DNA from 2 places in the Pseudoalteromonas sp. NZS11 genome. Region 2 is predicted to be linked to the other one. Evidence: predicted binding sites of a transcription regulator. Region 2 holds the regulator's gene; the other holds the start of a gene.
What was found. Region 2 encodes sigma-54, which starts transcription at its own class of promoters, with help from an activator protein. Its sites were predicted from a motif close to GTTGGCACGNNNNTNGNNT; they were not measured.
Positions count from the first base shown of each region.

Region 1: the regulator sigma-54 is predicted to act here: its motif matches at 1,821-1,839, upstream of I6E82_RS13010 (BON domain-containing protein).

Region 1 covers NZ_JADYWP010000005.1:204,810-208,238, reverse strand. The annotation lists gene I6E82_RS13015 (methyl-accepting chemotaxis protein) at 1-1,210, shown strand, start outside; gene I6E82_RS13010 (BON domain-containing protein) at 1,427-1,747, opposite strand; gene srmB (ATP-dependent RNA helicase SrmB) at 2,020-3,246, opposite strand; gene I6E82_RS13000 (tRNA1(Val) (adenine(37)-N6)-methyltransferase) at 3,322-3,429, shown strand, end outside.
Region 2 covers NZ_JADYWP010000001.1:290,566-293,994, forward strand. The annotation lists gene ptsN (PTS IIA-like nitrogen regulatory protein PtsN) at 1-428, opposite strand, end outside; gene hpf (ribosome hibernation promoting factor) at 433-720, opposite strand; gene I6E82_RS01250 (RNA polymerase factor sigma-54) at 746-2,245, opposite strand; gene lptB (LPS export ABC transporter ATP-binding protein) at 2,315-3,040, opposite strand; gene lptA (lipopolysaccharide transport periplasmic protein LptA) at 3,037-3,429, opposite strand, start outside.

The DNA of each region.
Region 1 (3,429 bases), on a different contig from region 2:
AAATGCTCAACATGGTACTAAAATAATAAAAGATTATAATGGAAATAACGTACTTTCTGCCTTCGATAGTATAAAGATTGGAGATTTCAGCTGGATTATATTAAGTGAAATTGACGAATCAGAAGCATTTGCACCAGTCCATCAGACTGTGCTTTTTAGTGTGATTTCTATAATAGTAGCTGCAATTGTTGTTGTATTTATTGGTGTTTTCTTTTCTCGAAAAATAGCGACTCCAATAATTGTAGCTTCCACTTTTGCTAAAAAAGTGGCGGCAGGAGATCTTAGCAGTAATATCGAAGTTAATTCACACGATGAGGTAGGCATGCTACAAGTTGCATTGCATACCATGTTAGAAAATCTCAGAAAAATGATTGGTGAATTATCTAACGTTGCAGTTCAGCAAGGCAGTACAGCAACAGAGCTTGCCTCAGTTACTGAGCAAACTAGCTTAGCAGTTACCGAGCAGCAAGCACAAACTATACAAGTTGCAGCCGCCACTACCGAAATGACTGAAACAGTAAAAGAGATAGCGAGTACAACTGCTAGTGCATCATTATTATGTGAAAATATTCAAAGAATGGCTCGAGAAGGCTCTGAAAATAATGATAGTACTTACAACGCACTTGTTTCTCTTGGAGAAGCTACAAAAAAATCAGCACATGAAGTGACGGAGTTGAAGCATAATTCAGAAAAAATAGTGAATGTATTAGGCGTTATTAAAAAGATAGCTGATCAGACTAATTTACTTGCTTTGAACGCAGCAATTGAAGCAGCTAGAGCTGGTGAACAAGGGCGTGGTTTTGCTGTTGTTGCTGATGAAGTACGAAGCTTAGCTAAGTCTACGCAAGAGTCTACAATGGAGGTTGAAGTGATCATTGAAGCTGTTGTGAGTGCCAGTAACGCAGCTGTTCAAGCAATGACAGACAATGTAGGACAAACAATTCAAGTTCAGGAAATAGCTAAGAAAGCAAACTTAATCAATAGTAATGTAGGCAAAGCAGTAGATGAAATTTTTGATATGGTTGTTCAAATTGCAACCGCCTCTGAGCAGCAGGCAACCACCATCGATGAAATATCACGAAATATAGGTGTCATAAATATGGGTATATCAGAGACCGAGCAGGCAGTTAGAGATATTGCACAGTCAAGTAGCGAATTGTCTAGAATGGCAAACGGTTTAAATGATGAGGCCCAAAAGTTTAGTCTTTAACTTACTCCATTAATTTAGAAATCTTTGATTTAATGCCGCTAATCATACAGATATAACTACGGTAGGATGTTACAGGGACGTACCATAAAAGACGTGAATAAGCGCGTGCCAAATAGTGCACGCGCATAAATAAATATTAGAGTTGGTGAGACACTTTGCAACCGACGAGCTCGTAAATTACAAACTTCCAACATATTTATGTTTTATTCTAACATGTTAAATAACGCTAATTTTGTTACGAATGATTTTAACCCCATCCATATTTTCTAAAAACTTTTGAGCCAGTGCGCGCTGAAAACCAGTTTGTGCTTCACCGTATAAATCTACTTCACCATTTTTTACCTGCACGCGAATATCACTTAACGCTAGGTTAGGATTAGTTCGTAGGGTGTTGGTGATAGCTTGTTGTAAGTTAGGTTGAGTGGCTACACTGCTTACTACGGCCATGTTGGTTGCTGCACTTACTTTTGTAGCGCAAGCTAATAAAAATAAACAACAAAATGATACTAAAGCGATAGTTAACTTGAAGCGGTTCATAACTTAATCCTTACATTACGGTGAATAGTGCAGCCACAATATGGAAATTCCATCGGCTAGGTTATCTTTGTAGTTACAATTTCGGTGCCAATATTAACGCTATGAAATATAAGGGAATTTTATTAAGTGGGAATTCAGGTGGGCAAAAATTACATTTAAATGAGTATGAGTTACATGCTTGGGTTACATATGTAACAGGTACAAACAGCAGAGCCTGCAAGGCTTGCATTAAAAAGCCGACAAAAGTCGGCTTAGTATAAAAATGTTTTAGGTTACTTTTTCTTTTTAACCTTAGCCTTTTTCTTGGCTTTCATTTTTACTGGATCTTTACGCTTTTTAGCTGGTGGCTTAGCTTCTTTATGCTGTGGCTCAACACCCCTAATTACACGGCGTTTTAATTTTTGTTCAACGTAGCGCTCTACTTTATATAAAATACCAATATCGTGTGCTTCAACTAGCGATATTGCTATCCCTTTTTTACCAGCACGGCCAGTACGACCAATACGGTGTACATATACGTCGGCAGTACGCGGCATATCAAAGTTAATAACGTGGCTGATGTCAGATACATCAATACCACGTGCAGCTACGTCGGTAGCAACTAATATGCTTGTTTTGCCACTGTGGAAGTTTTCCATGGCTTTCATACGTTTGTCTTGTGGCATTTCGCCGCGTAACCACGCTGCTTTTACATCATTAGTTGTAAGTTCGCCAATCAATGTTTCTAAGCGTTCGCGAGTTTTAACAAACACAATCGCTTTAGTTACGTCAGGGTTTTTTAGCGTATTAACTAATAATTCAAGTTTGTGATGATAATCGTCGGCTAAATGTACCCATTGGTGAATTTTTGCTTTTTCTTTACGTGACGATTCGGCTTCTAATAGAGCTGGGTCGTTTAATGTTTTTTCAGCAAACCTTTCTACGCTGTCACCTTCAAGTGTTGCTGAGAATAAAAAACATTGGCGACGATTTTTAGCTTCGTCACAAATACGGCTCATTTCTTTTTTGAAACCCATATCTAACATGCGATCTGCTTCATCAATAATAAGCATTTCTACGTGTTCAGCATGAAAGTTTTCGGTTTCTAGGTATTCCATTAATCGACCTGGTGTGGCGATTAAAATATCGTTATTTTTTTCAAAAATTTCTTTATGCGTACCGTAGTTAATACCGCCTGTTACTACACCAATTTTTAGGTGTGTGCGTTTAGCTAGCAGTTCACATTGTTCATGAATTTGATAAGCCAGCTCACGAGTCGGGGTCATAACGAGTACGCGCGCAAAACCAGGGTCACGACGTGGGAAATCCAGTAAGTACTGAATAGCCGGAATTAAAAATGCCGCTGTTTTACCTGTACCAGTAGGCGCAGATGCTAAAATATCGCGCCCCTGTAGTGCTTCAGGAATAGCTTGTTGTTGAATGCTGGTTGGCGTCTCGTAGCCCATTTTATTAATGGCATCGAGTAGCTTGTTATCAAGATCAAATTCAGAAAATTGCATAGAGTGTCTAAAATAAGGGACAATTACCCTGATTATACGCGCTATGCTGCGCTTGGTGAATGAAAAGGTGAAAAAATGTCTGGTTTTGTATTTAAACAATTTAAAGTTGAACACGACCACTGTGCAATGAAAGTTTCTACCGATGGCATTTTGCTTGGCGCATGGGCTAATTTAAGCGGTGCA
Region 2 (3,429 bases):
TAAAGCTCAGCATCTGATTTTGCACTGCGTAACTGTTTACAAAAATCTTTGTTGTTTAGTTTATCAGCAATGGTTGCTAGAGTCTTTAAGTGCTGCTGGTTATCGCCATCTGGTACGATGAGTGCGACGAAAATATCAACAGGGCGATTATCGATTGCATCAAAATTTATTGGAGTTTCGCTAACGAGTACTAAAGCCAAAGGCTCTTCTGCACCGCTCATTCTTCCATGAGGAATGGCAATGCCACGCCCTATACCTGTACTACCCAATTTTTCTCTGCTCATTAAAGCATTAAGAATATCTTGTTGCGGTAAATACGGAAGTTTGTCGTGAGCAAGTTCGCTAATGAACTCTAAAATTCTTTTTTTGCTATTAAAAAGGACCGCAGCTTTGCTGCAGTCCTGGCATATAAGTGAGCTTAATTTCATCATATTAGTGTCGAGCAAGCTTCTCTTTGTGTTTAATTACTTGTCGATCGAGCTTGTCGATCAACGAGTCAATGGCGGCATACATATCTTGATGTTCTGTAGAGGCAAATAATTCAGCACCGCTTACGTGTATGGTGGCTTCTGCTTTTTGATTTAATTTTTCTACATCGAGAATGACATGAACATTATTAATATGATCAGAGTGTCTTTCTAGCTTCGCAAATTTGGTATTAATATAGTCTCTTAGTGAATCGGTTAATTCTACGTGACGACCAGTTAAGTTTAGTTGCATAAGCATTACCCTCTTTTTTTGCGTCTTAAATCAAACTTTTACGTTGATTTGACGGTGGAATAGCCAGAGATTCGCGGTATTTTGCGATTGTACGTCTCGCTACTTTAATTCCTTGCTCAGCCAATATATCCGCTATTTTGCTATCACTCAATGGTTTTGCTGAGTTTTCTGCTGCGATTAATTTTCGGATAAGCGCACGGATTGCTGTAGATGAACATTCACCACCGTTTTCGGTGCTTACATGGCTTGAGAAAAAATATTTAAGCTCAAATATACCACGGGGTGTGTGCATATACTTTTGGGTTGTTACGCGCGAAATTGTTGATTCGTGCATTTCTACCATTTCAGCAACATCATTTAAAACCATTGGTTTCATGGCTTCAGGACCGTGTTCAAAAAAGCCTTGTTGTTGCTTAACAATACAATTTGTTACTTTTAATAGCGTGTCGTTTCTACTTTCTAAGCTTTTAATAAACCATTTAGCTTCTTGTAAATGCGAGCGAATAAACTGGCTGTCACCACTGGATTTTACAGTGCGAGACATTGCCGCGTATTGGCTATTAACACGAATTTTAGGCATGCTATCTGGGTTTAACTCAACAACCCAGCGGCCTTTAATTTTTTTAACTGACACATCAGGAATAACATACTCAGATTCTTCTCTTACAATAGTATCTGCAGGTTTAGGGCTAAGAGTATGTATTAATGTCATTACTTCTTTAAGCTCTTCTTCTTTGAGCTTAGTTTTCTTCATTAATGTACGATAGTCACGAGCAGCTAATAAATCAATATGCTCGGTTAAAATCATTTTTGTTTCATTAATGTAAGGTGTTTCTTTATCAAACTGGTTAAGCTGAATACACAAACACTCTTGTAAACTACGTGCAGCAATACCAACAGGATCAAACAGTTGGATGCGTTTTAATACAGCTTCAATTTCATCAAGTTCGACTTCGTTATCATCTTCGTTTTCTTGATTAAAGCTTTCTAAAATCTCTTCGCAGCTTAGTGTTAAAATACCTGAATCATCGACGGCTTCTACAATAGCAATAGCAATAGCTTCGTCTGTAGGGCTAAATGGCGTTAGTTGTAACTGCCACATTAAATACTCATGGAGCGTTTCAGTAGAGGCACCTTGGTATATTGATTCGTCTTCAGGCATCGGACCCGATGATGCTGCTGGGGCGGCACTCATGTACTCATCCCAACTAACATCCATAGCCATGTCGTCACTTAGCGTGTCTTTTGCAAGTGCTTCACCACTATCTTGTTCATATTCGCTTGGAGCATCATCGGCAGATGCGCTAACAGTTATGTCATCTGTATCTGCTTTTTGCTCGTTTTTACCTGCAGCGTCTTCGGAATAGTCTGCTTCTTCAACCTCTAATAGCGGGTTGCTGTCGAGAGCTTCTTGTATTTCTTGCTGGAGATCCAATGTACTGAGTTGCAACAAACGAATAGCTTGTTGCAACTGTGGAGTCATTGTAAGTTGCTGGCCCATGCGCAGCTGTAGTGATTGCCTCATGTATCTCTAACAATCCTTTTATGTTGTTATAATTAATACTAGCAGATGCTTAAAGACATGGCGTAAATGTTACAGCCTAAATTGCTCGCCTAAGTAAACATCGCGTACTGTTTTATCATTTAATACGTGTTCTGGAGTACCTGATGCAATCAGCTCCCCATGAGAAACAATGTAGGCTTTTTCACAAACATCAAGGGTTTCTCTTACGTTATGATCGGTAATTAATACACCAATCCCACGATTTTTAAGATGTTCTATTATTTTCTTTATATCTAATACCGAAATCGGGTCAACACCTGCAAATGGTTCATCCAGTAATATAAATTTAGGATCTGCTGCCAGCGCACGTGCTATTTCAACACGACGACGTTCGCCACCCGACAATGCCATACCTTGGCTATCACGAATGTGTTGTATGCTAAATTCATCTAATAATTTATCGAGAGTGTCTTCTCTAGCTTGTTTATTTAACTCTTTGCGCGTTTCTAAAATGGCCATTAAGTTTTGATAAACAGTCAGCTTTCTGAATATTGAAGACTCTTGCGGTAAGTAGCCAATGCCTAATCTAGCACGACTATGCATAGGTAAAAGAGTAATATCGTTATCGTCTATCGATATTTTACCTTTGTCGCTAGGTACAAGTCCTACTATCATATAAAACGTGGTAGTTTTACCTGCGCCGTTAGGGCCAAGTAAGCCAACAATACTGCCAGCTTTGACTTCAAGACCGACGTTTTTTACAACTTCACGGCCTTTATAGCTCTTTGCTAATAGCTCTGCTTTTAATGTGCTCATGGTTGACCTTTGTCGCTTTTTTTACTTTTTTTAGTCTCGATTGGTACTAAAATTGTGTGAACGCGGTCAGTTGAGTTTTCATCTTTTTCGGCACTGATTAGCTGCTGCTCTATATCGTAGGTAATGCTTTTAGCATTTATTTTTTGTCCCGCTTGCGATACTTGTGCATTACCAACAAGCGTTAAAAAACGCTTAGATACATCATAACGTACTTCGTCAGCACTGGCGCTCATAGTCGTGCCATCTGATTGCTTTTCTTCAAAGTGCGCAGGGCTACCTGTAGCAATTAATAATTGTTTATTATCACCAAGTTCATCGCGTTTATGTACTTCTAAGCGGTCGGCTGTGATACGGCGGTTACCATGAATAATTTCAACGTTTTTCTCAAA